2 regions of the Streptomyces seoulensis genome follow, and region 1 is predicted to be linked to the other one. Evidence: predicted binding sites of a transcription regulator. Region 1 holds the regulator's gene; the other holds the start of a gene.
The links. The regulator HspR, encoded in region 1, represses chaperone genes until heat shock. The targets are predictions, from matches to a motif close to TTGAGNNNNNNNNNCTCAA.
Positions count from the first base shown of each region.

Region 2: a site for HspR is predicted at 3,659-3,677, ahead of lon (endopeptidase La). Genes of this name have one in related genera too.

Region 1 covers NZ_AP025667.1:6,464,558-6,479,525, forward strand. The annotation lists gene clpB (ATP-dependent chaperone ClpB) at 1-2,363, opposite strand, end outside; gene HEK131_RS29745 (pyridoxamine 5'-phosphate oxidase family protein) at 2,479-2,892, shown strand; gene HEK131_RS29750 (hypothetical protein) at 3,032-3,367, opposite strand; gene HEK131_RS29755 (hypothetical protein) at 3,373-3,612, opposite strand; gene HEK131_RS29760 (helix-turn-helix transcriptional regulator) at 3,717-4,730, shown strand; gene HEK131_RS29765 (helix-turn-helix transcriptional regulator) at 4,740-5,768, opposite strand; gene HEK131_RS29770 (sugar ABC transporter substrate-binding protein) at 5,988-7,094, opposite strand; gene HEK131_RS29775 (heat shock protein transcriptional repressor HspR) at 7,431-7,889, opposite strand; gene dnaJ (molecular chaperone DnaJ) at 7,895-9,076, opposite strand; gene grpE (nucleotide exchange factor GrpE) at 9,122-9,775, opposite strand; gene dnaK (molecular chaperone DnaK) at 9,772-11,613, opposite strand; gene HEK131_RS29795 ((Fe-S)-binding protein) at 11,907-14,189, shown strand; gene HEK131_RS29800 (antibiotic biosynthesis monooxygenase family protein) at 14,262-14,588, opposite strand; gene HEK131_RS29805 (FG-GAP repeat domain-containing protein) at 14,793-14,968, shown strand, end outside.
Region 2 covers NZ_AP025667.1:5,489,376-5,504,343, forward strand. The annotation lists gene HEK131_RS25080 (MarR family winged helix-turn-helix transcriptional regulator) at 1-85, opposite strand, end outside; gene HEK131_RS25085 (lysozyme) at 325-1,143, shown strand; gene lon (endopeptidase La) at 1,207-3,636, opposite strand; gene HEK131_RS25095 (spermidine synthase) at 3,774-4,451, shown strand; gene HEK131_RS25100 (response regulator transcription factor) at 4,560-5,300, shown strand; gene HEK131_RS25105 (HAMP domain-containing sensor histidine kinase) at 5,297-6,409, shown strand; gene HEK131_RS25110 (multifunctional oxoglutarate decarboxylase/oxoglutarate dehydrogenase thiamine pyrophosphate-binding subunit/dihydrolipoyllysine-residue succinyltransferase subunit) at 6,726-10,556, shown strand; gene fxsT (FxSxx-COOH system tetratricopeptide repeat protein) at 10,628-13,645, opposite strand; gene HEK131_RS25120 (aKG-HExxH-type peptide beta-hydroxylase) at 13,776-14,968, opposite strand, start outside.

The DNA.
Region 1 (14,968 bases):
AGGCGCCGGCCGAGCCGGTCGATCTGGAGGCGGGCGATCCGGGCCAGCTCCGCCTCGTCGAGCGCGGAGAACACCACCAGGTCGTCCAGCCGGTTCAGGAACTCCGGCTTGAACGAGGCCCGCACCGTGTCCAGCACCCGCTGCCGCTTCTCCGCCTCGTCCAGCCCCGGGTCGACCAGGTACTGGCTGCCCAGGTTGGAGGTGAGCACCAGGATGGTGTTGCGGAAGTCGACGGTGCGGCCCTGGCCGTCCGTCAGGCGGCCGTCGTCCAGCACCTGGAGCAGGATGTCGAAGACCTCGGGGTGCGCCTTCTCCACCTCGTCCAGCAGCACCACGCTGTACGGGCGCCGCCGCACGGCCTCGGTGAGCTGGCCGCCCTCCTCGTACCCGACGTAGCCGGGAGGCGCGCCGACCAGGCGGGCGACACTGTGCTTCTCGCCGTACTCCGACATGTCGATGCGGATCATGGCCCGCTCGTCGTCGAAGAGGAAGTCCGCGAGCGCCTTGGCGAGTTCGGTCTTGCCGACGCCGGTCGGGCCGAGGAAGAGGAAGGAGCCGGTGGGCCGGTCCGGGTCCGCGACCCCGGCGCGCGCACGCCGGACCGCGTCCGAGACGGCCTGTACGGCCTCGCCCTGGCCGATGAGCCGCTTGCCCAGCTCGTCCTCCATGCGCAGCAGCTTCTGCGTCTCGCCCTCCAGCAGGCGGCCGGCCGGGATGCCGGTCCAGGCGGCGACGACGTCCGCGATGTCGTCGGAGCCGACCTCCTCCTTGACCATGGTGTCCTTGGCGGCCTCCTCCTCGGCGGCCGAGGCGGCCTCCAACTCCTTCTCCAGCTCCGGGATCTGCCCGTACAGCAGCTTGGAGGCGGTGTCGAAGTCGCCGTCGCGCTGGGCGCGTTCGGCCTGGCCGCGCAGGTCGTCCAGGCGCTCCTTCAGCTCACCGACGCGGTTGAGGGACTGCTTCTCCTTCTCCCAGCGGGCGGTGAGCCCGCGCAGCTCCTCCTCCTTGTCGGCGAGGTCGCGGCGCAGCCGCTCCAAGCGCTCGCGGGAGGCCGGGTCGGTCTCCTTGCCGATCGCCAGCTCCTCCATCCGCAACCGGTCGACACCGCGTTGGAGTTCGTCGATCTCGACGGGTGAGGAGTCGATCTCCATGCGCAGCCGGGACGCGGCCTCGTCCACGAGGTCGATCGCCTTGTCGGGCAGGAAGCGCGAGGTGATGTACCGGTCGGACAGGGTCGCGGCGGCCACCAGCGCGCTGTCCGCGATCTGCACCTTGTGGTGCGCCTCGTACCGCCCCTTGAGACCGCGCAGGATCGCGATGCTGTCCTCGACGCTCGGCTCGGCGACCAACACCTGCTGGAAGCGCCGCTCCAGCGCGGGGTCCTTCTCGATCCGCTCGCGGTACTCGTCCAGCGTGGTCGCGCCGACCATGCGCAGCTCGCCGCGGGCCAGCATCGGCTTGAGCATGTTGCCCGCGTCCATCGCGGAGTCGCCCCCGGCGCCCGCGCCGACGACGGTGTGCAGCTCGTCGATGAAGGTGATGACCTGCCCGTCGGAGTCCTTGATCTCCGAGAGCACGGCCTTGAGCCGCTCCTCGAACTCACCGCGGTACTTCGCGCCCGCGACCATCGCGCCGAGGTCCAGCGAGACCAGCCGCTTGTCCTTCAGGGACTCCGGCACGTCGCCCTTGACGATGCGCTGGGCCAGCCCCTCGACCACGGCGGTCTTGCCGACGCCCGGCTCACCGATGAGGACGGGGTTGTTCTTGGTGCGGCGGCTCAGCACCTGCACGACCCGGCGGATCTCCTGGTCCCGGCCGATGACCGGGTCGAGGCGGCCCTCACGGGCGGCGGCGGTGAAGTCGGTGCCGAACTTCTCCAGGGCCTTGTACTGACCCTCGGGGTCGGCGGTGGTCACGCGGCGTCCTCCTCTGGCCTTCTGAAAGGCGTCTTGCAGCTTCTTGGCGGTGGCTCCCTGCTCTCGGAGCACTTCCCCGGCGGCGCCGCCCTTCGCGGCGAGACCGGTCAGCAGGTGTTCGGTGGAGAGGTAGTCGTCCCCGAGGTCCCCGGCGCGCTCGTCCGCGTCCGCGAGGACGGCGAGCAGCTCCCGGCTGGGCTGCGGGGGCGCGACGGTGGAGCCGGTCACGCTGGGCAGCGAGGCGAGGGCGCGCTCGGCGCCGGTGCGCACGGCGGCCGGGTCGGCGCCGACGGCGGCGAGCAGGTCGGTGATGTTCTCGTTGTCCTGGCCCGCGAGCAGAGCGAGCAGCAGGTGAGCGGGCGTCAGGTCGGGGTGCCCCTCCGTCACGGCCCGCTGGCTCGCGGCGTTGATCGCGTCCCGGCTCCTGTTGGTCAGCTCGGCGTCCACGTGCGTGTTCTCCCCTTCCGCCACTACTCCACTGATGACTTAACCAGTGTACACAAACTTGAGTCGGGTGCGCTCAATTAAGCGGCGGGAACTTCAGGTTGGCTAGGTTTCGGCCATGGCCACATATTCCGTAGACCTGGACGCGCCGGACGAGTCGTACGTCGGCTTCTGGCGGGAGCGGCACCTGAGCACACTCACCACCCCGCGCCGGGACGGCAGCCCGCACGTGGTGCCGGTGTGCGTGACCTGGGACCCGGAGGCGGGGATCGCCCGCGTCATCACCAGCGGCACCAGCGCGAAGGCCGCGCACGTACGCGCGGCCGGACCCGAGGGCGCGCGGGTGGCGGTGTGCCAGGTGGACGGCCGGCGCTGGGCCACCCTGGAGGGGCGGGCGCGGGTGCGCGAGGACCGGGAGGCGGTCGCGGAGGCGGAGCGGCGGTTCACCGAGCGGTACGGCCGGGAGCCCCGGGAGAACCCCCTGCGGGTCGCCATCGAGATCGAGGTGGAACGCGCGCTCGGCAACGGCTGAGCAGTTTCGGCCACTTGGCCGGAGGGCGCATGCCCCGAAATATGCGCAGAAACTGCAGCGGCGTCACCGTGTTCAGGTCACGGTGACGCCGCTGCGGGGGGAAGCACCTGAGGCGATCTTTTACGACGGGGGAATCGCGTCAGGCACTGCGGGGGGTGGCAGTTGTGGTCCTGAGGTCGGCGACCTCGGGCTCCGCGAGACGGTGGTCCCGCTGGTCGAGATTCACGAAGATCATTCCGTACCGGACGGCACACCGTACCGGCTGCGGCGCGCCGCGGGGCTTGCGCAGGCAGCGGTACGCCCGTACGTCCTCGTCCTCGTCACGGGTGACCACGACCGGCTCGCCGAACACCGTCACCATCAACGAGTCACCACTGTGGGGGATGGCGGTGACCAGGTCGATGAAGTGCCAGCCGGAGCGGTAGGCCGTGGCCATCTCGCGACGGAAGGAGCGGTCGTCGGGTGGCGTGGTCATGGTGATCAGTCCCACCGGGTGTCGAGCGGTGCGACGTCCCACCTCGTGTCCGCCGGCGCGGTGTCCCACCGGGTGTCCAGCGGGGCGGTGTCCCAGCGGGTGTCCTGAACGCCCGCCGCTGTGACGGACCCCCCGGCGCCCGGCTCGTGCGCGCTCGTCGCACCGGAGAGGCCGGCCAGGGTTCCGACGGCCACAACGGTGGAGAAGGCGGCAACAAGCACCGAGCGAAGCATTCTGTTACGCATGGTCGGCTTCGTCCTCACTTGAAATTCCCCTCTTCCCCCGTCGAGTTAGACGATGGCTCATTCAGGCACATCATCGCCACACGATCGGTGCATCATGTTCCTGCATGTTCAGGACCCTGGGGGGTGGAGATTTGGTGATAAACGAGACAGAGGCGACACATCCCCACGCGGTGACCGAGATGTGCGCGGAAGGAAGCCGCCTCTACGCGAGTGCGCTGCGCACCGGCCGTATCCCGCGCGCGGACGCCGAGTCGGCTCCCTGCCTGATGGAGTTCGCGCTGCTCCACCCCGACCCGGACGACCCCGGCTGGCTGCGGCCCGTCGCGCCGGCCGTGGCGCTGGCCCAGCGGCTCACCCCCATCGAGCGGGAGATCGCCGAGCGGCGGCGCCGGTCCATCGTGCTGTCCGAGATCTTCGAACCCTTCATGACGCTGAGCGCCCGCGAGGACGCCCCCACCCACGCCATCACCGTCCTGGAGGGCCTGGACCGCATCAACGCGGCCCTGGACCTGGCCACCGGCCAGTGCCGCACCGAGGTGCTCACCGTGCAGCCCGGCGGCCGCCGCAGCCCCGAGAACCGCCTCCTGGAGGCGCTGGACCGCGACCGGCCGCTGATCGAGCGCGGGGTGCGCATCCGCACCCTGTACCAGCACACGGCCCGCTACAGCGCCGACCGCCTCGCCTACGTGGACCGCTTCACCGACGGCAAGGCGGAGTACCGCACCATCGACGAACTGGTCGAGCGGCTCATCATCTGCGACGAGACGGTGGCCTTCATCCCGGTCCAGGAGGACCGCCAGGTCGCCCTCGAACTGCGCCACCCCGGCCTGGTGCGCTACCTCGTCAAGGTCTTCGAGTTCATGTGGAGCCGCGCGGTCCCGCTGAGCGCCGGCACCCCCTACGAGACCGCCCCGGACGGCATCACCGACATCCAGCACTCCATCGCCAAGCTCCTGGTGGAGGGGCACGTCGACGAGGCCATCGCGCGCCGACTCGGCATGAACGTCCGCACCTGCCGGGCCCACATCGCCAAGCTGGCCACCGCGCTCGGCAGCGGCAGCCGGGCCCAGCTCGGCTACCTGATCGCCCGCTCCGGCATGCTCAACGAGAACGGCTAGAGCGGGAGTTCAGGGTGCGTGCACGCCGCCCGCAGGCGCCGGCGCCGGGCCGTGCGACGGCCCGTCCAGTCCCACCTGCGCGATACGGACGCCGAGTTGGGTACGGCTGGTCGCGCCCAGGGTCTCCGAGAGCCTGGCTATGTGCGCACGGCAGGTGCGCACGCTGATGCCGAGCCGCTCGGCGATCACCGCGTCCTGGTGGCCCTCGGCGAGCAGCGCGGCGATGGAGCGCTCCCGGTGCGAGATGCCCTCGATGCCGGTGTCGGGCAGCGGGGCGGTGAGCGGGATCGCCAGCCGCCACAGCCGCTCGAACACGGTCACCAGGTACTCCACCAGCGCCGGGTGGCGCAGCTCCAGGGCCATGGTGCGGTCGGTGTTGGCGGGGATGAAGGCGACCGTGCGGTCGAAGAGGATGAGCCGGTCGATGACCTCGTCCAGGCTGCGGGCCTCCACCGCGTCGCCCATCAGCTCCAGGTAGTTGAGCAACCCCTGCCCGTGCCGCGCGACATGCGTGTACAGGTCCCGCATCCGCACCCCGCGGCCGCGCAGTTCCAGCGCCCGGTGCAGTCCCTCGGTCAGCTCGGCCTCGCGCCGGATGCCGCCGGGCTGCACGGTGAGCACCTCGGTCGCGCACCGCTCGGTCGCCTCGTCCATGGCGGCCTGGATGCGGGTGAGCCCGTCCAGCACCCGGATCGCGGCACCTTCACCCTGCGGGACGAGGGTGGGGAGTTGACGGCCGAGCCCGGCGTACCAGTCGAACGCGGCGACCGCCGAGCCCATCCGGCGCTGGCTCTGGGTGACCTCGTCGTAGACCCCGCGCAGCAGCCGGGTCATCACCTCCTGCGGGGAGGTGGGGACCAGCCAGTCCATGTCGTCGGGGTCGGGGTGCAGCAGGGCCAGCTCCAGCAGGCAGGGCACCGGCTGCGCTTCCGCCCGCGGCACCCGGCCCCGGCGTACGGCGCGGGAGTACACGCGGTCGCCCGGCCCGCACAGCCGGTCGGCACCGTGGGGATGCTCCTGCGTCGCGTGCCCGGCCATCGCCCATTCCACCCCCGGTCGCCGCCACTTCGCAGCGCAACTATGCGCGGCCCCGCCCGCCTCCGCAACACGGCTCCCCGCGCCCGGCGGGCCGCGGAACACCGGTATGCCCGGATCGTCGGGGGTCGCCGGGGACGCGAAAAAGGAGGTGGCCCCGCCGTCACCGGGGCCACCTCCCTCATCTGCCTCGGGGGCGTGCCCCGACCGCGCCGTGCGGCGTCAGCGCAGGCCGATGGCCGCACAGGCCGACTTGTAGGAGGCGGTGCAGATCTCGTCGACCGTGTAGATGCCGTCCGCGACGACCGTGTCCTTGATCTTGCTCTTGGTCAGCGCGCTCACCTGCACCAGCTTGGCCGGGATCTGCTTGTCGGTGGGGCTGTCGATGCGGTCCTGGGTGAGGGCGTCGAACTGGATGTCCTTGCCCTGCACCTTGGCGACGGCCATCTGGGCGGCGGCCTCGGCCTCGTCCGGGTAGGACTTGTAGACGCTCATGTACTGCTCGCCCGCCAGGATGCGCTGCACGGCGTCGAGTTCGGCGTCCTGGCCGGTGATCGGGGGCAGGGCGGTGACACCGGCGTTCTTCAGGGCCTTGATGACCCCGGCCGCCATGCCGTCGTTGGCGGAGTAGACGGCCGCGATGTTGGCCTTGCCCAGCTTGCCGATCGCCTCGGTCATGTTGGCCTCGGCGTTCTCCGGCTTCCAGTCCTTGGTGTCGAAGCTGTCCGCGATCGTCACCTTGCCGTTCAGCTCGGAGAGCGCACCCTCCTTGAACTGCTTGGCGTTGGGGTCGGTGGGCGAGCCGTTCATCATGACGATCTTGTCGGACAGACCGGCGCCCGCACCCAGGCGCTCCAGCAGGGAGCGGCCCTGCACCTCGCCGACCAGCTCGTTGTCGAAGGAGATGTACGCGTCGATCGGGCCCTCGGCCAGGCGGTCGTAGGCGATGACGGGTATGCCGGCGTCCTTGGCCTTCTTCACCGCGGGCGCGATCGCGTGCGAGTCGACGGCGTCCAGGAGGATGACGTTGACCTTCTGGTCGATCATCCGCTGCAGTTGCGCGGCCTGCTGGGAGGCGTTCGCGTCGGCGTTGGCGTACTCGACCCTCCCCTTCTTGTGGGTCAGTTCGGACACCTTGCTCTTGATGATGGGGTAGTCGAACTTGTCGTAGCGGGTGTTCGCCTTCTCCGGCAGCAGCAGGCCGACGGTGACCTGGTCGCCCATGGTCGGGCTCGCGCTCGCGTCGTCTCCCGCCGCGTCGAGGACGCCGCAGCCGGCGAGCGGGAGGACCATCGTGGAGACGGCCACGGACATGGCGATACGACGCATTCGAGGGCTCACTTCAGGTGCGTTCCGACGGGGTGCAGCGTGCGACCCAGGTGTCTGAAAAGACAACGCGGAGGCGCCCCATGGCGTCAAGCAAAACAACTTAACGAGATGGCAACACCACGCTCCGTTTAGCTGGTGAAGACCTGGCGGAGCCTTGCGCAACCCTCTGTAAACACGCTTCACACCCTCCTCGCCCGAACCACGCGTTACGTACACACTTCCGAATGAAGTCAGCCAGGCTGTGAACGGCCCTGTGAACGTCTCCGCGAACGCCGAAGGGGCCGGGAGGCGTTGTGCCTCCCGGCCCCTTCGTGAAGAGTGCTCGCCGGACCCGGATCAGTCGGCGGACTGCTGCCGCTTGGGCCGCCACACCACCAACGCGCTGGTCTGCTGGACCTCCTGGTACGGGACCAGGTCTCGCCGGTAGGAGGCGTGCACCGCGGCCTCGCGCTGACGCATCGTCGCCGCCGCGCCGTCCAGGGCCGACTCCAGCTCCGCGACACGGGACTGGAGGGCCGCGACGTGGTTCTCCAGCTCGATGATGCGCTTGATGCCGGCCAGGTTGATGCCCTCGTCCTGCGACAACTGCTGCACCTGACGGAGCAGTTCGATGTCACGGGCCGAATAGCGCCGCCCACGTCCCGCCGTGCGGTCCGGGGAGACCAGACCGAGGCGGTCGTACTGCCTCAGCGTCTGCGGATGGAGTCCGGAGAGCTGTGCGGCCACCGAGATGACGTAGACCGGGGTCTCCTCGGTCAGCTCGTACGGGTTGCGCCGACGACCTGGTGTGTCCATCGGGCTCATTCTCCCTTCGCGGCCTCGAACAGCTCCGCCCGCGGGTCTTCGTCCGCGGTCGCCTCTCGGTACGCCTCGAGCGCGTCACGAGCCTTCCCCGACAGGTCCTTCGGGACACTCACCTCCACGGTGATCAGCAGATCGCCGTGGCTGCCGTCCTTGCGCGCCGCGCCCTTGCCCCGCGCCCGCATGGTGCGGCCGTTGGGCGTGCCGGGCGGGAGCTTCAGGGTGACCGGGGACCCGCCGAGGGTGGGCACCCGCACATCCCCGCCGAGCGCCGCCTCGGCGAACGTCACCGGGACGGTGACGGTGAGGTTGTCGCCCTTGCGGCCGAACACCTTGTGCTCGCCGACGTGGACGGTGACGTACAGGTCGCCCGCCGGACCGCCCCGCTCACCGGGAGCGCCCTTGCCGCGCAGCCGGATGCGCTGCCCGTCGGTGACACCCGCCGGGATGCGGACCTGCATGGTGCGCGAGGACTTGGCCCGGCCGCTGCCGCTGCACTCCATGCAGGGGTGCTCGGCGATCAGGCCGCGGCCCTTGCAGTCGGGGCACGGGTCGGTGAGCGAGAAGCCGCCGCCCGAGCCCCGCGCGACCTGTCCGGTGCCGACGCAGGTCGGGCACACGCGCGGCGTGCCGTTCTTGTCGCCGGTGCCCGAACACGCCTTGCAGGGTGCCTGCGAGGTCATCCGGAGCGGTACGGTCGCGCCCTCGATCGCCTCGGTGAAGCTGAGCGTCACCTCGGTGTCGACGTCCTGCCCCCGGCGCGGCTGGGTCCGCGTGGGACCCGCGCCGCCCCGGTTGAACAGGCCGCCGAAGACATCGCCGAGCCCGCCGCCGAAGCTGCCGCTCTGCGCGCCACCGGGACCGCCGGCCCCACCGAAGAGGTCGCCGAGGTCGAAGTTGAACTGCCCGCCGCCCGCGCCCGGCCCCGGCCGGAAACCGCCGTTGCCGAACAGGGCGCGCGCCTCGTCGTACTCCTTGCGCTTCTTGGGGTCGCCGAGGACGTCGTTCGCCTCGGAGATCTCCTTGAAGCGCTCCTCGGCGCGGGTGTTGCCCTTGTTGGCGTCCGGGTGGAACTCGCGGGCGAGCTTCCGGTACGCCTTCTTGATCTCCGCCTCGGTGGCGTCCTTGGGGACGCCGAGGACCTTGTAGAAGTCCTTCTCGATGAAGTCCTTGGTGCTCATCCCCGACGTCCCTCCTTCCGGCCCTGCATGATCTCCGTGATTACGTCAGCCCTCCTCCGGGCCACCGTTCTCCTTGTCGTCGGCCGCGCTCTCCTCGGCCTCCTCCGCCTGGACGGTCTGTGCGCCGGGCTGCGGCTCGGCGACGGCCACCCGCGCGGGGCGGATGGTGCGCTCACCGATGCGGTAACCGGGCTGGAGGATGGCCACGCACGTCGTCTCGGTGACGTCGGGCGCGTAGGAGTGCATCAGGGCTTCGTGGATCGTCGGGTCGAAGGGCTCGCCCTCCTTGCCGAACTGCATGAGGCCCATCTTGGCCGCCACGGTCTCCATCGACTCGGCCACCGACTTGAAGCCGCCGACCAGTTCGCCGTGTTCCCGCGCGCGGCCGATGTCGTCCAGCACGGGCAGCAGCTCGGTCAGGAGGCTCGCGACGGCGACCTCCTTGACCGCGATGCGGTCGCGCTCGACGCGGCGGCGGTAGTTCTGGAACTCGGCCTGGAGCCGCTGCAGGTCCGCCGTGCGCTCACCGAGCGCCGTACGAGCCTGGTCGAGCTGGGCCACCAGGGCCACGTCCGCTGCACTTGCGTCCCCAGCCGGGGCCGCCCCCTCCTCGGAGGCGGCCTGCGGCTCGGCGTCGTCGGGGTCCGCGCCGGAGGGGACGTCGGGCTTCTCCTCGAAGCCCGGAGTCTCCTCCGTCACGCGGCACCGTCCTTGCGCTCGTCGTCGACGATCTCGGCGTCCACGACGTCGTCGTCCTTGGCGTCACCGGCGTCGGCGGACGGACCGCCGGCGGCCTGGGCGCCCTGGGCATCGGCGTACATGGCCTGGCCGAGCTTCTGCGAGACGGCCGCGACCTTCTCGGTGGCCGTACGGATCTCGGCGCTGTCCTCGCCCTTGAGCTTCTCCTTCAGCTCGGCGACAGCCTCCTCGACCTCGGTCTTGATCTCGCCCGGGACCTTGTCCTCGTTGTCCTTGAGGAACTTCTCCGTCTGGTAGACGAGCTGCTCGCCCTGGTTGCGGGACTCGGCGGCCTCGCGGCGGGCGTGGTCCTCCTCCGCGTACTTCTCCGCCTCCTGGCGCATGCGGTCGACCTCGTCCTTCGGCAGCGAGGAGCCGCCGGTGACGGTCATCTTCTGCTCCTTGCCCGTGCCCAGGTCCTTCGCGGTCACGTGCATGATGCCGTTGGCGTCGATGTCGAAGGCGACCTCGATCTGCGGGACGCCACGCGGGGCCGGCGGCAGACCGGTCAGCTCGAACATCCCGAGCTTCTTGTTGTACGCCGCGATCTCGCGCTCGCCCTGGTAGACCTGGATCTGCACGGAGGGCTGGTTGTCCTCGGCGGTGGTGAAGATCTCGGACCGCTTGGTCGGGATCGTCGTGTTCCGCTCGATGAGCTTCGTCATGATGCCGCCCTTGGTCTCGATACCCAGGGACAGCGGGGTGACGTCGAGGAGCAGGACGTCCTTGACCTCGCCCTTGAGGACACCGGCCTGGAGCGCGGCGCCGATGGCGACGACCTCGTCCGGGTTGACGCCCTTGTTGGCCTCGTTGCCGCCGGTCAGCTCCTTGACGAGCTCGGCGACGGCCGGCATACGGGTCGAACCGCCGACGAGGACCACGTGGTCGATCTCGCCGAGCTGGATGCCCGCGTCCTTGATGACGTTGTGGAACGGCGTCTTGCAGCGCTCCAGAAGGTCGGCGGTGAGCTGCTGGAACTGGGCGCGGGTGAGCTTCTCGTCCAGGTGCAGCGGGCCCTCGGCGGACGCCGTGATGTAGGGCAGGTTGATCGAGGTCTCCGTGGAGGAGGACAGCTCGATCTTGGCCTTCTCGGCGGCCTCACGGAGGCGCTGGAGGGCCATCTTGTCCTTGGCGAGGTCCACACCGTGGCCGGCCTTGAACTGCTGCACCAGGTAGTCGACGACGCGCTGGTCCCAGTCGTCGCCACCGAGGTGGTTGTCACCGTTGGTGGCCTTCACCTCGACGACGCCGTCACCGATCTCCAGCAGCGAGACGTCGAAGGTGCCGCCACCGAGGTCGAAGACCAGGATGGTCTGGTCGTCCTTGTCGAGGCCGTACGCGAGAGCGGCGGCGGTCGGCTCGTTGACGATGCGCAGGACGTTGAGGCCCGCGATCTCACCGGCCTCCTTGGTCGCCTGGCGCTCGGAGTCGTTGAAGTACGCCGGGACGGTGATGACCGCGTCGGCCACCTTCTCGCCCAGGTACGCCTCGGCGTCACGCTTCAGCTTCTGCAGGATGAAGGCGCTCATCTGCTGCGGGTTGAAGCTCTTGCCGTCGAGCTCGATCTTCCAGTCCGTGCCCATGTGGCGCTTCACGGAACGGATGGTCCGGTCAACGTTCGTGACCGCCTGGCGCTTGGCGACCTCGCCGACCAGCACCTCACCGTTCTTCGCGAAGGCGACGACGGACGGCGTGGTCCGGGCACCCTCGGCGTTGGTGATGACGGTGGGCTCGCCGCCCTCCAGAACGCTGACGACGGAGTTAGTCGTGCCCAGGTCGATGCCGACCGCACGTGCCATGGTTGTTCCTCCAGAGAACTTGAGTGGGACTGGCTCAAGTGTGCCACTCCGATCGCACTGGGTCAACAGACATGAGCGAACCCGGCTCAACTCTTATATGGCTCTTATATGCAAGGCGGCGCCGACGGCCGCCGAACGGGGTGCGGACACCGTTCCGCCGTCCCGGCGAAGGTAACCCTCAGCGACTCACATCACCCCGCGCCCGGCTGCATCCCGCAGGAAGATGGGGGTAGTCTCAGACGGACTGGATAAGTTACCGCTTAGTAATTTCGAGGCCGCTTCAGGAGCCCCTCATGCAACTCGCCGCGATCATCGTGTCGCTGGTCCTGACCGTGGTCGGCGTCGCGCTGCTCGCCCGGGCCATCGGACAGTTCGTCCGGTACTTCAAGCTGGGCCAGCCCGTCCCCGCCGGTACCCGGACCGACAACCCGTACCAGCGCAGTGTGACCCTGGTGCGGGAGTTCCTCGGCCACACCAGGATGAACCGGTGGGGCATCGTCGGCGTGGCCCACTGGTTCGTGGCCGTCGGCTTCCTGACGCTGCCGCCGACCCTGGCCCAGGCGTTCGGCCAGCTCTTCCAGGCCGACTGGACCCTGCCGTTCATCGGCGACTTCCTGCCCTTCGAGCTGTACATCGAGTTCATCGGTGTGATGACGATCCTCGGCATCGCCGTGCTGATGGTCATCCGACTGCTGAGCCTGCCCAGCCGCCCGGGCCGCAAGTCCCGCTTCGCCGGTTCCAAGTCCGGCCAGGCGTACTTCGTCGAGTACGTCATCCTCACCATCGGCCTCGCCATCTACACCCTGCGCGGCCTCGAGGGCGCCCTGCACCACGTGGACCACTACGAGGCGGCGTACTTCGCCTCCTACCCGCTGGTCCTCGCCTTCAAGGCGCTCAGCGTCACCACGCTGCAGAACCTGGTCTACCTGGTCGCCATGATCAAGATCGGGACCTCGTTCATCTGGATGATCGTGGTCTCGCTCAACACCAACATGGGTGTGGCCTGGCACCGCTTCCTGGCGTTCCCGAACATCTGGTTCAAGCGGGACGCGGACGGCGGTGTCGCCCTCGGCGCGCTCCAGCCGATGACCTCCGGCGGCAAGCCGATCGACTTCACCGACCCCGGTGACGACGACGTCTTCGGTGTCTCCCAGGTCGAGCAGTTCTCCTGGAAGGGCCTGCTGGACTTCTCCACCTGCACCGAGTGCGGCCGCTGCCAGTCGCAGTGCCCCGCGTGGAACACCGGCAAGCCGCTCTCCCCGAAGCTGATGATCATGTCGCTGCGGGACCACGCCCACGCCAAGGCGCCGTACCTGCTCGCGGGTGGCGGCAAGACCATGGAGGGCGACGAGAAGGCGTCCGAGGAGCAGCTCGCGGGCGTCCCCGCCGCCGCCCTCGCCGAGGCCGAGCGCCCGCTCATCGGCACCGCCGAGGAGAACGGCGTCATCGACCCCGACGTCCTGTGGTCCTGCACCACCTGCGGCGCCTGCGTCGAGCAGTGCCCGGTCGACATCGAGCACGTCGACCACATCGTCGACATGCGCCGCTACCAGGTGATGATCGAGTCCGCGTTCCCGTCCGAGGCGGGCACGATGCTCAAGAACCTGGAGAAGAAGGGCAACCCCTGGGGCCTGGCCAAGAAGCAGCGGCTGGAGTGGACCAAGGAGGTCGACTTCGAGGTCCCGGTCGTCGGCAAGGACATCGAGGACCTGTCCGAGGTCGAGTACCTCTACTGGGTCGGCTGCGCCGGCGCCCTGGAGGACCGGGCCAAGAAGACCACCAAGGCCTTCGCCGAGCTGCTGCACATCGCGGGCGTCAAGTTCGCGATCATGGGCGGCGACGAGAAGTGCACCGGTGACTCCGCCCGCCGCCTCGGCAACGAGCCCCTGTTCCAGGAGCTCGGCATGGAGAACGTCATGTCCCTCAACGCCGCCTTCGGCGAGGAGATGGACGACGACGGCAAGGTGGTCCCCGAGTCGGCGAAGCCGAAGTCGGCCAAGAAGATCGTCGCCACCTGCCCGCACTGCCTCAACACGCTCGGCAACGAGTACCCGCAGCTCGGCGGCGACTACGAGGTCATCCACCACACCCAGTTGCTCCAGCACCTGGTGGACGAGGGCAAGCTGATCCCCGTGACCCCGGTCGAGGGCATCATCACGTACCACGACCCCTGCTACCTGGGCCGGCACAACAAGATCTACACGCCTCCGCGCGAGATCATCGGCAAGGTCCCGGGGCTCCGGAACGAGGAGATGCACCGCCACAAGGAGCGCGGCTTCTGCTGTGGCGCCGGTGGCGCGCGGATGTGGATGGAGGAGCGGATCGGCAAGCGCATCAACAACGAGCGCGTCGACGAGGCCCTCTCCCTCAACCCGGACATCGTCTCCACCGCCTGCCCGTTCTGCCTGGTCATGCTGACCGACTCGGTCAACGGCAAGAAGAACGACGGCAAGGCCAAGGAGTCCATCCAGGTCGTGGACGTCGCCCAGCTCCTGCTGGACTCCGTCCGGACCCCGGCGGACCCGGCCGACGAGGACGAGCCCGCCACCGAGCCGGAGCCCGAGCCGGTCAAGTAGCGCACCGCTTCGCGCACGACGACGCCCCCCGGCCCACGAGGCCGGGGGGCGCCGTCGTACCCCTGGGGGCGCTTACTTCGGGGACGCCTGCTGCACGACCTCGAACGACCACAGGGTGGAGCCGGCCGCGGCGGGCCCCTGCTTCTCGCCGCCCTCACCGCCGCCCGCGCCCTGGTGGGCGGCCTTCATGGGGCCCTCCATCCACGCCTGGAAGGCCGCGTCGTCGCGCCAGCGGGTGTAGACGAGGTACTGGTCGGTGCCCTCGACCGGGCGCAGCAGCTCGAACCACTCGAACCCGTCCGAGCTCTCCACCGTGTGGGCCCGCGAGGCGAACCGCTTCTCCAGTACCTCCCGCTGCTCGGCGGGAACGGTCAGCACATTGATCTTCACTACGCTCATGCCCCCATCCTGCCCCCGACGGCCCGGCCACGCCCGTCCCGGAATTTTTTCCTCCACGGCGCACAACCGTTCCCGCCCGGCATCGGTCTGATGATCGCCAACCGCTCCGCGGCCCCCTGGGCGACCAGGGCCCACGCGGACTGTCGGCCCCCACCGACTGCGGATGCCCGTCCCGGCATCCCCCGTACGCCGCAGGAGAACCCCATGCGCGCGCACCACAGACTCGTCATGGCGACGGCCACCGCGGCCGCGCTCACCGGCGGCCTGCTCACCCTCACCGCCGCCCCGGCCACGGCCGCCGACTCCACCACCGTGGCCAAGGCCGACTTCAACGGCGACGGCATCGGCGACCTCGCCACCTCGGCCTCCTCCGCCTACGT
Region 2 (14,968 bases), 980 kb from region 1:
CCAGCGCCAGGAATTCCTGGTCGACACAGCGCGGCGCCACGGGTGCGGTTCCGCCGCCCGTACCGTTGTTTCCGTCCTCGTGCACCTCAGTACCCCTGCCCGGTTTCGCGTCTGAAATTTTCTGCCGGACCCCGTCATCGCCGCAGCTCCGTCAGTATTTCGCAGGCGTAGACCAACGGCGGCATCCGGACCCTCTTCCCACCCCCGCGTCTACGTGCGTAGCTTCTTTCGACAGGCCCTTGCCGCACACCCCCACCGCACAGGTCCGACGGTCATCCCGGTCATCCCAGGCTCCCCCCACTTTCACTCCCGAAAGGCCACGCCATGCCCGCGTACAGACCCGGCCGCACCCGCCCGCGCGCACTCGCCGTCTGGCTCACGGCCCTGCTCGGCGCGCTGTCCCTCGTCCTCGCCGCCGCTCCCGCCCAGGCCGCGCCCCACCGCGGCGACGCCTACCTCGGCATGGGCGTCCTCTCCCACGACGGCAGCTCCGGCGCCCCGGCGGGGACCAGGGCCGCCCAGACCGAGGGCGTCGACGTCTCCGGTCACCAGGGGAACGTCGACTGGGCGACGCTGTGGAACAGCGGAGTCCGCTGGGCCTACACCAAGGCCACGGAAGGGACCTACTACACCAACCCGTCCTTCGCCCAGCAGTACAACGGCTCGTACAACGTGGGCATGATCCGGGGCGCGTACCACTTCGCCACCCCGGACACCACGAGCGGCGCGGCGCAGGCGAACTACTTCGTGGACCACGGCGGCGGCTGGTCGCGTGACGGGCGGACCCTGCCCGGCGTGCTGGACATCGAGTGGAACCCGTACGGCGCCGCTTGTTACGGCCTGTCCGCGGCCGCGATGACCAACTGGATCGCGGACTTCCTGAACACCTACCGGGCGCGCACCGGCCGGGACGCGGTGATCTACACGGCGACGAGCTGGTGGACCCAGTGCACGGGCAACACCGCGGCCTTCGGCGCGGTCTACCCGCTGTGGATCGCCCGGTACGCCACCGCGCCGGGCACGCTGCCGGCCGGCTGGGGTGTGCAGACGATGTGGCAGTACACCTCCTCCGGCCCGACGGTCGGCGACCACGACAAGTTCAACGGCGCCCTGGACCGGGTGCAGGCGCTGGCCAACGGCTGAGCCCCGCGTACGCGAAAGGCCCGAGCCCCCTCACAGGAAGGGGACTCGGGCCTTCGCCCTGCCTCAGGCCGCGACCGGCAGCTCCGCCCCGGCGGAGGCCGGCGCGAGGGCCAGCTCCAGCACCTGGCGCACGTCGGTCACCGCGTGCACGTCGAGCTTCTCCAGCACCTCGGCCGGGACGTCGTCCAGGTCGGCCTCGTTGCGCTTGGGGATGATCACGGTGGTCACCCCGGCGCGGTGCGCGGCGAGCAGCTTCTGCTTCACCCCGCCGATCGGCAGCACCCGCCCGGTCAGCGAGACCTCGCCGGTCATCGCCACGTCCGTGCGGACCAGCCGGCCGGAGAGCAGGGAGGCCAGCGCGGTGGTCATGGTGATGCCCGCGCTCGGCCCGTCCTTGGGGACCGCGCCCGCCGGGAAGTGGATGTGCACACCCCGGTCCTTCAGGTCGGCCACCGGCAGCTCCAGCTCGGCGCCCCGGCTGCGCAGGAAGCTCAGCGCGATCTGCGCCGACTCCTTCATCACGTCACCGAGCTGCCCGGTGAGGGTCAGCCCCGCCGCGCCCGTCTCCGGGTCGGCGAGCGACGCCTCGACGTACAGCACGTCGCCGCCCGCGCCAGTGACCGCGAGCCCGGTCGCCACGCCGGGTACGGCCGTACGGCGCTCGGCCGGGTCCTGCGCGGACTCGGGCACGTGGTGCGGGCGTCCGACCAGAGCGCGCAGGTCCTCCTCGCGCACGGTGAACGGCAGCTCCCGCTCTCCCAGTTCGTGCTGGGCCGCGACCTTGCGCAGCAGCCGCGCCACGGTCCGCTCCAGGGTGCGCACGCCCGCCTCGCGGGTGTACTCCCCGGCGATCTTGCGCAGCGCGCCCTCGTCGAGCGTGACCTCCTCGCCGGTCAGGCCGGCCCGCTCCAGTTGGCGCGGGAGCAGGTGGTCGCGGGCGATGACGACCTTCTCGTCCTCGGTGTAGCCGTCCAGCCGGACGATCTCCATCCGGTCGGCCAGCGCCTCCGGGATCGCCTCCAGCACGTTGGCGGTGGCGAGGAAGACCACGTCGGAGAGGTCGAGTTCGACCTCCAGGTAGTGGTCCCGGAAGGTGTGGTTCTGCGCCGGGTCCAGCACTTCGAGGAGGGCGGCGGCCGGGTCGCCCCGGAAGTCCGAGCCCACCTTGTCGATCTCGTCCAGCAGCACGACCGGGTTCATCGACCCGGCCTCCTTGACCGCGCGGACGATACGGCCGGGCAGCGCGCCGACGTAGGTGCGCCGGTGGCCCCGGATCTCCGCCTCGTCCCGCACGCCGCCGAGGGCGACCCGGACGAACTTCCGCCCCATGGCGTGCGCGACGGACTCGCCGAGGCTGGTCTTCCCGACACCAGGCGGGCCGACCAGCGCGAGCACGGCACCGCCGCGCCGCCCGCCGATCACACCGAGGCCGCGCTCACCGCGCCGCTTGCGCACCGCGAGGTACTCGGTGATGCGCGCCTTCACGTCGTCGAGACCGGCGTGCTCGGCGTCCAGGATCTCCTTGGCGCCCTGGATGTCGTAGGCGTCCTCGGTCCGCTCGTTCCACGGCATCTCCAGGACGGTGTCCAGCCAGGTGCGGATCCAGGAGCCCTCCGGGGACTGGTCGGAGGAGCGCTCCAGCTTGTCCACTTCCTTGAGCGCGGCCTCGCGGACGTGCTCGGGCAGGTCGGCGGCCTCCACTCGGGCGCGGTAGTCGTCGGACTCCTCGGCCGTGTCCGTGCCGTCGCCGTTCAGCTCGCGCAGTTCCTTGCGGACCGCTTCCAACTGGCGCCGCAGCAGGAACTCGCGCTGCTGCTTGTCGACGCCCTCCTGGACGTCCTTGGCGATGGTCTCGGCCACGTCCTGCTCGGCGAGGTGGTCGCGGAGCTGCTGGGTGGCGAGCCTGAGGCGGGCCACCGGGTCGGTGGTCTCCAGCAGCTCGGTCTTCTGGTCGGTGGTGAGGAAGGGCGAGTAACCGGAGTTGTCGGCGAGCGCGGAGACGCCGTCGATGGCTTGGACCCGGTCCACGACCTGCCAGGCGCCGCGCTTGCGCAGCCAGGCGGTGGCCAGCGCCTTGTACTCCTTGACCAGCTCGGTCACCTGGCCCGGCAGCGGGTCGGGCAGCGTCTCCTCGACCGGGACGCCCTCGACCCACAGGGCGGCGCCGTTGCCGGTGGTGCCCGCGCCGATGCGGACCCGGCGGCGGCCCTTCACCAGGGCGCCGGGGTCGCCGTCGGCGAGTCTGCCGACCTGCTCGACGGTGCCCAGCACACCGGTCTTCGCGTAGGTGCCGTCGATGCGCGGGACCAGCAGCACCTTCGGCTTGCCGGACTCCGGACGCGCGGCGGCCTGGGCGGCCTCCACGGCGGCCCGGACCTCGGCGTCGCTCAGGTCCAGCGGAACGACCATCCCGGGCAGCACGACCTCGCCGTCGAGCGGCAGCACGGGCAGGACGAGCGTGAACTCCATGGACTCACCCGACTCATCAGGCATGATCTCCCCTTTGGCAGTCAACTTGAGCAACCCTGACTCAACACTGACTCAATGCACGCAAGCACTTGAATGTTCCTCGAACGGCGTTCGCTCTGGGCGAACGAAGACTTCCGAGAGGAGCGGGGCAGGATGTCGGCATGACTGCCACGCACGAAGGCCCTGTGGTCCTGGACCGGCGCGAGGGGCCGTACGGGGAGGTGGTGCTGCGCCGCAGCGGGGAGCTGCTGCAGATCATCGCCAACGGGTGTTTCCTGATGGACACGTCCGACGGCCGCTCGGAGCGCCTGCTGGTGGACGCGGCCCGCGACGCGCTGGACGGACGCCCGGCGCCGGAGGTGCTGATCGGCGGGCTGGGCGTGGGCTTCTCCCTCGCGCACGCGGCCGCCGACCCCCGCTGGGGGCGGATCACCGTGATCGAGCGCGAGAGCGCCGTCATCGACTGGCACCGCGCCGGACCGCTGGCCGAAATCTCCGCCGGAGCGCTGGCCGACCCGCGCACACGCGTCGTGGAGGCGGATCTCGTGGCTTACGTCAATGAGACATCGGACACGTTCGACGCGCTGTGCCTCGACATCGACAACGGGCCCGGCTGGACCGTCACCGAGGACAACGAGAACCTGTACACACCACGCGGACTCGCCGCGTGCGCAAGGGTGTTGAGGCCCGGTGGGGTGCTCGCCACCTGGTCCGCACAACCCTCTCCGGAATTTGAAGGAACCTTGCGGAATGCCGGGTTCCGGCAGGTGCGTACCGAAGAGGTCCCCGTTGCCCGTGGCGTTCCCGACGTGGTCCATCTCGCCGTCCGACCTGGATAGCGATGGCCCGGCGTGTCCCCGTAATGTGCAGCGTGACGCGGATCATTCAAGCGTCAATAGCAGTCATGGGATCACCCCACGGATTCCGGAAAGCAACAGGGGCGGGCGATGGAGCAGACACACACCTCCCAGACCGGTGCGGCGACGACGTCTCAGGGCGCGCAGCGCCGGGTACTGGTCGTCGAGGACGACCCCACGATCGTCGATGCCATCGCGGCCCGGCTGCGCGCCGAGGGATTCCTCGTGCAGACCGCCGGTGACGGTCCGTCGGCGGTCGACACGGCCGAGGCATGGCAGCCCGACCTGCTGATCCTCGACATCATGCTGCCCGGCTTCGACGGCCTCGAGGTCTGCCGCCGGGTGCAGGCGTCCCGCCCGGTGCCGGTGATGATGCTCACCGCGCGCGACGACGAGACCGACATGCTGGTGGGCCTCGGGGTCGGCGCCGACGACTACATGACCAAGCCGTTCTCCATGCGGGAGCTGGCCGCGCGCGTGCACGTCCTGCTGCGCCGCATGGAGCGCGCCGCGCTGGCCGCGACGACTCCCCGCTCCGGCATACTGCGCCTGGGCGAGCTGGAGATCGACCACGCCCAGCGCCGGGTGCGCGTGAAGGCGGACGACGTCCACCTGACGCCCACCGAGTTCGACCTGCTGGTGTGCCTGGCCAACACCCCGCGCGCGGTGCTCTCCCGGGAGCAACTGCTGGCCGAGGTGTGGGACTGGGCGGACGCCTCCGGCACCCGGACCGTGGACAGCCACATCAAGGCGCTGCGGCGGAAGATCGGTGCCGAGCGCATCCGCACGGTGCACGGGGTCGGTTACGCGCTGGAGACGCCGACGCCGTGAGTCTCGGACGGGAAGCGGGGCGCGGACGCTCCGGGGACGAACCCTGGGGCGGAGTACGCCCGTTCTCGATCAAGACCAAGCTGGGCGCGCTGGTCGTCATCTCGGTGCTCATCACCACCGGTCTGTCCATGATCGCGGTGCACACCAAGACCGAACTGCGTTTCATCACGGTCTTCTCGATGATCGCCACGCTGCTGATCACCCAGTTCGTGGCCCACTCGCTCACCGCGCCGCTGGACGAGATGAACGCGGTGGCCCGCTCCATCTCGCACGGCGACTACACGCGCCGGGTGAGCGAGGGGCGCCGCGACGAACTCGGCGATCTGGCCGTGACGATCAACGTCATGGCCGACGAGCTGGAGGCACAGGACCTCCAGCGCAAGGAGCTGGTGGCGAACGTCTCGCACGAGCTGCGCACCCCCATCGCGGGGCTGCGCGCGGTGCTGGAGAACATCGTCGACGGCGTCACCGAGGCCGACCCGGAGACCATGCGCACCGCGCTGCGCCAGACCGACCGCCTCGGCCGGCTGGTGGAGACCCTGCTCGACCTCTCCCGCCTCGACAACGGCGTGGTCCCGCTGAAGGCCCGCCGCTTCGAGGTGTGGCCGTACCTGTCCGGGGTGCTCAAGGAGGCCAACATGGTCGCCTCCGCGCGCGCCGGCATCGCCTCCGGCTCCGGCAGCCACACCCGTACCGACGTGCATCTGCACCTGGACGTGTCCCCGCCGGAGCTGACCGCGCACGCCGATCCCGAGCGCATCCACCAGGTCGTGGCGAACCTCATAGACAACGCCGTCAAGCACAGCCCGCCGCACGGCCGGGTGACGGTGAAGGCACGGCGCGGTTCGCGCCCGGAGTCGCTGGAGCTGGAGGTGCTGGACGAGGGTCCGGGCATCCCCCGCTCGGAGTGGCACCGCGTCTTCGAGCGGTTCAATCGGGGCCAGGTGACCCGCCCGCACGGTCCGGGCAGCGACGGCGGCACCGGTCTGGGGCTGGCCATTGCCCGCTGGGCGGTGGATCTGCACGGCGGCCGGATCGGTGTGGCCGAATCCGAGCGCGGATGCCGGATCATCGTCACCCTTCCGGGAGCTGTTCCGGCGTCGAGTTGACGCTTCCGGTTGACGTAGGGTTCAGCTCGGAGGATCAAGATCCACGAGCGTTCGCGCAGCCGGACACGTGTGATCAGGGAAGGGCCCGCGCAAAGCGCCGAGCGATGACGCTCCTGGCCCCGCTCCGCCGCACCCTCATCCCCTCGCCGACATGCGGAACCCCGCTTGTTTCCCGCCATTTCACGGCCCGAAACACGGTTCCAGATGTGACTTACACGACGATGAACGGGCCCGACCTGACCTTCCCGCTCAGGGAGGCGTAGCCTTTATTCCCGCTGTCCATCACCTTGTGAAGCGGAAGAGGGCGGTTGCCGCCGTGTCGCCACAGTCCCCCAGTAACTCGAACGTCTCGACCGACGACCAAGCCGGGAAGAACCCCGCCGCGGCGTTCGGCCCGAACGAGTGGCTCGTCGATGAGATCTATCAGCAGTACCTCCAGGACCCGAATTCGGTAGACCGTGCCTGGTGGGACTTCTTCGCCGACTACAAGCCGGGGGCGCCCGCCGCCTCGGCTCCGGCGGGTACCGCGGCCGCGGGGGCCGCGGGCACCACCCCCACCACCGCTCCCCCGGCCCAGGCCGCGCCCGCCCAGGCGCAGCCGCAGGCCCCGGCCCAGGCACCGGCCGCCAAGCCCGCCGCCGCACCCGCCCAGGCCCCGGCCCAGGCACCCGCGGCGAAGGCGGCTCCGGCCGCCCAGGCTCCGGCTCCGGCCCCGGCCAAGCCCGCGCAGGCGCCGGCGAAGCCGAAGGCCGCCGCCGCGCCCGCCGCCGAGGCCCCCGAGGGTCCGGAGCTGGTCGCGCTGCGCGGTCCGGCCGCCGCGGTCGTCAAGAACATGAACGCCTCGCTGGAGCTGCCGACCGCCACGTCGGTCCGCGCCGTCCCGGTGAAGCTGCTGTTCGACAACCGCATCGTCATCAACAACCACCTCAAGCGCGCCCGGGGCGGGAAGATCTCCTTCACGCACCTCATCGGGTTCGCCATGGTGCAGGCCATCAAGGCCATGCCGCCGATGAACTACTCGTTCGGCGAGAAGGACGGCAAGCCGACCCTGGTCAAGCCGCCGCACGTGAACCTCGGTCTGGCCATCGACCTGGTGAAGCCCAACGGCGACCGCCAGCTCGTCGTCGCGGCCATCAAGAAGGCCGAGACGCTGAACTTCTTCGAGTTCTGGCAGGCCTACGAGGACATCGTCCGCCGCGCCCGCGAGGGCAAGCTCACGATGGACGACTTCACCGGTGTCACGGTCTCCCTGACCAACCCCGGTGGCCTCGGCACCGTGCACTCCGTGCCGCGCCTGATGCCCGGCCAGTCGGTGATCATGGGCGTCGGCTCCATGGACTACCCGGCGGAGTTCCAGGGCACCAGCCAGGACACCCTGAACAAGCTCGGCGTCTCCAAGGTCATGACGCTCACGTCGACCTACGACCACCGGGTCATCCAGGGCGCCGCCTCCGGCGAGTTCCTGCGCCAGGTCGCCAACCTTCTCCTCGGCGAGAACGGTTTCTACGACGACATCTTCGAGGCGCTGCGCATCCCCTACGAGCCGGTCCGCTGGCTCAAGGACATCGACGCGTCCCACGACGACGACGTCACCAAGGCCGCCCGTGTCTTCGAGCTGATCCACTCCTACCGGGTCCGCGGCCACGTCATGGCCGACACCGACCCGCTGGAGTACCAGCAGCGCAAGCACCCCGACCTGGACATCACCGAGCACGGGCTCACCCTGTGGGACCTGGAGCGCGAGTTCGCCGTCGGCGGCTTCGCCGGCAAGTCGATGATGAAGCTGCGCGACATCCTGGGCGTGCTGCGCGACTCGTACTGCCGCACCACCGGCATCGAGTTCATGCACATCCAGGACCCCAAGCAGCGCAAGTGGATCCAGGACCGCGTCGAGCGCCCGCACTCCAAGCCGGAGCGCGAGGAGCAGCTGCGCATCCTGCGCCGCCTGAACGCCGCCGAGGCGTTCGAGACGTTCCTGCAGACCAAGTACGTCGGCCAGAAGCGGTTCTCCCTGGAGGGCGGCGAGTCCGTCATCCCGCTGCTGGACGCCGTCATCGACTCGGCGGCCGAGTCGCGCCTGGACGAGGTCATCATCGGCATGGCCCACCGCGGCCGGCTGAACATCCTCGCCAACATCGTCGGCAAGTCGTACGCGCAGATCTTCCGGGAGTTCGAGGGCAACCTCGACCCGAAGTCGATGCACGGCTCCGGTGACGTGAAGTACCACCTGGGCGCCGAGGGCACCTTCACCGGTCTCGACGGCGAGCAGATCGCGGTCTCGCTGGTCGCCAACCCCTCGCACCTGGAGGCGGTCGACCCGGTCCTGGAGGGCGTCGCCCGCGCCAAGCAGGACATCATCAACAAGGGCGGCACGGACTTCACCGTGCTGCCGGTGGCGATCCACGGCGACGCGGCCTTCGCGGGCCAGGGCGTGGTGGCCGAGACCCTGAACATGTCGCAGCTGCGCGGCTACCGCACCGGCGGCACGGTCCACATCGTCATCAACAACCAGGTCGGCTTCACCGCCGCCCCGGAGTCCTCGCGCTCCTCGATGTACGCCACCGACGTGGCCCGCATGATCGAGGCCCCGATCTTCCACGTGAACGGCGACGACCCGGAGGCCGTGGTCCGCGTCGCGCGGCTCGCCTTCGAGTTCCGTCAGGCGTTCAACAAGGACGTGGTGATCGACCTCATCTGCTACCGCCGCCGTGGGCACAACGAGTCGGACAACCCGGCCTTCACCCAGCCGCTGATGTACGACCTGATCGACAAGAAGCGCTCGGTGCGCAAGCTGTACACCGAGTCCCTGATCGGCCGTGGTGACATCACGCTGGAGGAGGCCGAGCAGGCGCTCCAGGACTACCAGGGCCAGCTCGAGAAGGTCTTCACCGAGGTCCGCGAGGCCACCTCGCAGCCGGCGCAGGGCGAGTCCCAGCCGCCCAAGGACGGTTTCCCGGCCGCGGTCCCGACCGCGATCTCCGCGGAGGTCGTCAAGCGGATCGCCGAGTCGCAGGTCAACGTCCCGGACAACATCACCGTCCACCCGCGGCTGCAGCCGCAGCTCCAGCGCCGTGCGGCGATGGTGGAGGACGGCACGATCGACTGGGGCATGGGCGAGACCCTGGCCGTCGGCTCGCTGCTGCTGGAGGGCACCCCGGTCCGCCTCGCGGGCCAGGACTCCCAGCGCGGCACCTTCGGCCAGCGCCACGCGGTGCTCATCGACCGGGAGACCGGCGAGGAGTACACCCCGCTGCAGTACCTCTCCGAGGACCAGGCGCGGCTGAACGTCTACAACTCCCTGCTCTCCGAGTACGCGGCGATGGGCTTCGAGTACGGCTACTCGCTGGCCCGCCCCGACGCGCTGGTGATGTGGGAGGCGCAGTTCGGCGACTTCGTCAACGGCGCGCAGACGGTCGTGGACGAGTTCATCTCCTCGGCCGAGCAGAAGTGGAACCAGACCTCCGGTGTGGTCCTGCTCCTGCCGCACGGCTACGAGGGCCAGGGCCCGGACCACTCCTCGGCCCGCCCGGAGCGGTTCCTGCAGCTCTGCGCTCAGAACAACATGACGGTCGCCATGCCGACCTCGCCGGCGAACTACTTCCACCTGCTGCGCTGGCAGGTCCACAACCCGGACCACAAGCCGCTGATCGTCTTCACCCCGAAGTCGATGCTGCGTCTGAAGGCGGCGGCCTCGAAGGCGGAGGAGTTCACCTCCGGCGAGTTCCGCCCGGTCATCGGCGACGACTCGGTCGACCCGGCCGCCGTCCGCAAGGTCGTCTTCTGCTCCGGCAAGGTCTACTACGACCTGGAGGCCGGCCGGCAGAAGCGCGGCGCCACGGACACGGCGATCATCCGCATCGAGCGGCTGTACCCGCTGCCCGGCGAGGAGCTGCAGGCCGAGGTCAACAAGTACCCGAACGCCGAGAAGTACCTGTGGGTCCAGGAGGAGCCGGCGAACCAGGGTGCGTGGCCGTTCATCGCGCTCAACCTGATCGACCACCTGGACCTGGCCGTCGGTGCCGACGTCCCGGCGGGCGAGCGTCTGCGCCGCATCTCGCGCGCGCACGGCTCGTCCCCGGCGGTGGGCTCCGCGAAGCGCCACCAGGCGGAGCAGGAGCAGCTCGTGAACGAGGTCTTCGAGGCGTGACCTCCGCTCGCTGAGTGGTGCACGAGGGCCCGGCCCCCGGATCTGATCCGGGGGCCGGGCCTTTTCCGTGTTCAGCTCGCCTGCGGTTCGAAGTCCCAGTAGGGGCGGTTGCGGGAGTGGGCGGAGATGGTGTGGATGTGCTGGGGGCCGAGGGTGGCGGCGAGGTCGGCCAGGGCCTCCTGCTCGACCTTCTCCGCCTGCTGGCGGTCGCGCAGGGCCCGCAGGTCGGCCGCGTAGGCGACCCGGGCGGTGAGGGTGAGGGGGTGGGTGCGGCCGAGGGTCTCGGTGGCGCGCATGATGGTGATCTGGCTGAGGTCGGCGGCGGACTCGGTGTCCCCGACGAGGTTGCGCAGCGCGGCGGCGTTGACGGCGCAGCCCAGCGCGTAGGGGTGGGTCTCGCCGCGCGCGGCGGACATGTCGGCGAGGCTCTGCTCGATCAGCACGTGGGCGTGGTCCCGTTCGCCGACGCTGCGCAGCACCAGCGCGTGGTTGGCGCGGGCACCGATGATGAAGGGGTGGCCCTCGGGCAGCAGCAGTTCGTAGCGGGCGAGGACGGATTCGCTCGCCTCGCGGGCCTGGTCGATGTCGCCGTGTTCGCGGGCGAAGCAGCTCTGGCTGACGGCGACGGCCAGGGTGTGCGTGTGGGTGTCGCCGAGCTTGCGCTCCAGCCCCTCCAGGACGCGGGTGAGCAGCCGGCCGGCCGCCGCCCGGTCGCCGCCGCGCAGCTTGCACAGGGCGAGGTTGTGCTCGGCGCGCAGGGTGTTCTGGTTGTCCGGGCCCATGACGATGCGGTACTCGCGGACGTTCTTGGTCTGGATGGACTCGGCCTCGGTGTAGCGGCCCAGCAGGCGCAGGTCGATCGCGTAGGAGACCTCGGAGAACAGGGTCCAGGGGTGGCGGCCCTTGAGCAGTTGGCGGCGGGCCTCCAGGGTGCGGGTGTCGATGCCGCGGGCCTGCTCGTAGCGGCCGAGGAGGCGGAGGGTGAAGCCGAGGTTGTTCTGGGCGTTGAGGGTGCGGGAGTCGTGTTCGCCGAAGAGCTCGCGGTAGGTGGGGTAGAGCCATTCGTCGAGTTCCAGGGCGTCGTCGTACTGCCCGAGTTCGCGCAGGTCGGCGGCGAGTCCCCCGGCCATCCGCAGATGGTCGAGGTCGTGTTCGCCGCGTTCGGCGCGCAGTTGCTCGCGGGCGGCCCGGTCGATGGCCTCGGTCTCCGTGAAGCGGCCGGCCGAGCGCAGCAGGTTGGCGTAGTGGTAGGTGAGCTCCCACACGCGGGGGTGGGACTCGCCGAGCAGTGCGCGCCAGGTGCGCAGGGCGCGGGCGCCGAGGTTGACGCCGGCGGTGTACTCCCCGGCGAAGAGCATGTAGCGCAGGCAGTTGAGGACGAGCCCCTGCACCTTGCGGTCCTTGCTGCGCAGCACGTCGGCGTACTTGAGGTGCGGGACGATCTCGGCGTACGCGTCCCAGTTGCGGGTGTCGGTGGGGCGGCCGGGGTCGGCCTCGGCGAGGGCGCGGCGGACCACCTCGATGAACTCGCTCCGGTCGGCCTCGGGCATGTCCTTGTGCACGATCTGGTGGACCATCCGGTGCAGATAGACGGACTCACCGGAGGCGACCACCTCGTCCAGCATGGCCTCGTGCGACTCCAGCCGTACGACGGAGTACTGGCGCAACTGGTTGACGGCCTTGTTCCACAGCAGCGGGTCGTCCAGCAGCCCGGCGAGCTGTTCGGGCAGGTCGTCGTGGTTCATCTCCTTCAGCAGCCTGACCGGGATGAAGCCGGGGGCGAAGAAGGTGCAGAGCCGGAGCAGGTCGACGGACTCGGGGACGGTCTCGCGGAGCTTGTTCAGCAGTATCGACCAGGCGGTCTGGAAGGCGAGCGGGAAGTCCGCCGACACCTTGACCACGTCCTGGTCGATCCCGCCGTCCAGCAGGGCGATGTACTCCTCCACCGACAGGTCGGAGTCGTTGAGCCAGCCCGCGGTCTGGTCGAGCAGCAGCGGCAGGTCCTCCAGGGCCTGGGCGAGCTGGTCGGCGTCGGCCTCGGTGAGCCGGGGCGCGCGGCGGCGGATGAAGGCGACCGACTCGTCGCGGTCGTAGACGGGGACTTCGAGGAGTCTGCTGTTGTGCTCGCCCCACTCGGGGTTGCGGGAGGTGATGAGCACGTGGCCGGGGCCGGTGGGGACGAGGTCCCAGATCTGGTCGGGTTCGTCGGCGCCGTCCAGGACGAGCAGCCAGCGGGAGTAGGGGGTGCCCCGGCGCAGGGAGTCCCGGACGGCGCGCAGCCGCTCGCCGTACTCGGCGCCGGTGGACAGGCCGAGTTTGGGCGCGAGTTCGGCGAGGAGGCGGCGGTAGCTGACGCGCTTCTCGGCGTTGACCCACCAGACCACGTCGTACTCGGAGCCGAAGCGGTAGACGTACTCGGCGGCGAGCTGGGTCTTGCCGACCCCGGACATGCCGTGCAGGGTGAGGACGCCCGCGCCGGGCTCGCTGCCCTGGAGCAGGTGGTAGGCGTCGTTGAGCAGGGGCTCGCGGCCGGTGAAGCGGGTGTTGCGGCGCGGTACGCCGCCCCACACGTCGGGCATGGCGGCGGGGAAGCGGGGGGCGGGGTGGGCCGGGTCGTCGGCCCGTGGGCCGTCGTAGGGCAGGTCGAGACGGTCCAGCAGGCGGCGTTCGGCCTCCTCCGCGCCCATGTTGGTGAGGTCGACGGGGGCGAGGGCGGCGACGGCGGAGGGCAGGGAGGCGGTGGTGACGGAGACGGCCGCGAACCGGCCGGGATCGGCGCCGACCACTTCGCGCAGGGCCGCGTTCCACTCGTCGTGGCGGCGCGGGCCTAGCTGGAAGTACCACTCGCTGACCACGATCAGGGTGCGGCCCTCGGCGAGGGTGAGGTCACGCAGCAGGTCGGTGAGCGACTGGTCCGGCGGGGCGTCCCAGCGCAGGTAGACGACTCTGAGGCCGCGCCGCTCCAGCCGGTCCCCGATCCATGCCGCCCAGGCCCGGTTGAACCCGGCGAAGCTGATCGTGACGGTCTGCCTCGCGGCTCCGTTCCCGTTCGTCACCGTCGACCCGGCCGGTGTACGAGCTTCAGACATGCGGCGGCCTCCAGCACGTAGACAGGAAATCCTAGAACCTCGGCGCGGCTCTGGGGAGTCCGAAAGACCGCCGGAAACGGACGCCTCGGTGCGCCGATCTTCGCGCAGCCGGGGCTGCCAGGTCGGCATTTCAGCGGTTCGGGATCGGCGGCGTGGGGGGCTGTCGCTGTGCCCAGAGGGTGCGCACCGCCTGGACGTACGCCTGCGCGCGCGCCGTGTGCCCCCGTGGTGCGGGGCGGGCGGAGAGCCGTTCGTGGGCGGCGGCCATGCCGTCGACGAACCGCCGTCCGACCGGGGTGAGGTCGGGTGAGGCGACGAGCGCGGGCAGGGCGGCGGCGACCTGGGCGTGGTAGCGGGCGTGTTCGGCCCAGGCGGCCTCGCGCCGGGCGGGTTCGGCGAGGGCGGTGCGCTGGAAGTGGTCGGCCAGCGCGAGATGGGCGTAGGTACCGTGCAGCAGGCCGTCGTAGGGGCGGGGGTCGGGGCGCCAGGGGGCGAAGTAGCGGGCCTCGGGGCCGGCCCGGTGCAGTTCGACCAGCTCGCTGAGCGCGGCGAGTTTGGTGTGCTGCATCTCGTGGACGAGGGTCGCGGCGAAGGCGGTCGGGGTGGCGGGGGTGGTGCTGAGCAGCGCGCCGAACGCCTCGCGGCGGGTGCCGCTGGAGCTGCCCCGGCCGTCGGAGCCGGGCGGGGCAGCGAGCGGGACGAGGCAGCGCAGCAGGGTGACGGTCTCGGTGAGCCGCTGTTCGCCGCCGGTACGCAGGGCCTGCGCCGTGCCCGTCCATGCCTGCAGCCAGCGTTTGCGTTCGGCGTGGTCGGGCCCGGTGGGCCCGCTGAACGCGAGGCGGCCGGAGTTCCGGGGCGGGGTGCGGTACGGGTCGAGGTCGTCCAGCGGTACGGGGGCGGCGCCGGGCAGCAGGCCGGGCAGGGCGTGGGCCGGGGTCCAGGCGGGGGCGCCGGACCAGGCGCCGATGCCCTGCTCCAGCCGGACGTGGACGTCGGAGGCGCCGCGCTGGCGCAGGGTCAGGCGGCCGTTCTTGTGCCGTATCCCGATCTCGGCGCCGCCGGCCCGTGCGGTGCGCAGGGCGCCGAGGGAGGGCAGGCAGAGCACGCCGTCGCGGGCGGTGACCTCGGTGGTGAAGGGCAGGCCCGCGCGGGCGGCGGCGGCAACCGCCACGGCGCTGAAGTAGGCCAGGTCGAGCTGGAGTTCAGCGGTGTGGGGGTGGTCGCGGGCGGTCAGCGCGGTCAGACAGCGTCTGGCCCAGGGGCCGGTGAGGGGGTGGGTGAGCCGGGCCCGGGCGGGCGAGCGGGGTCCCTCGGCGGTGCGGT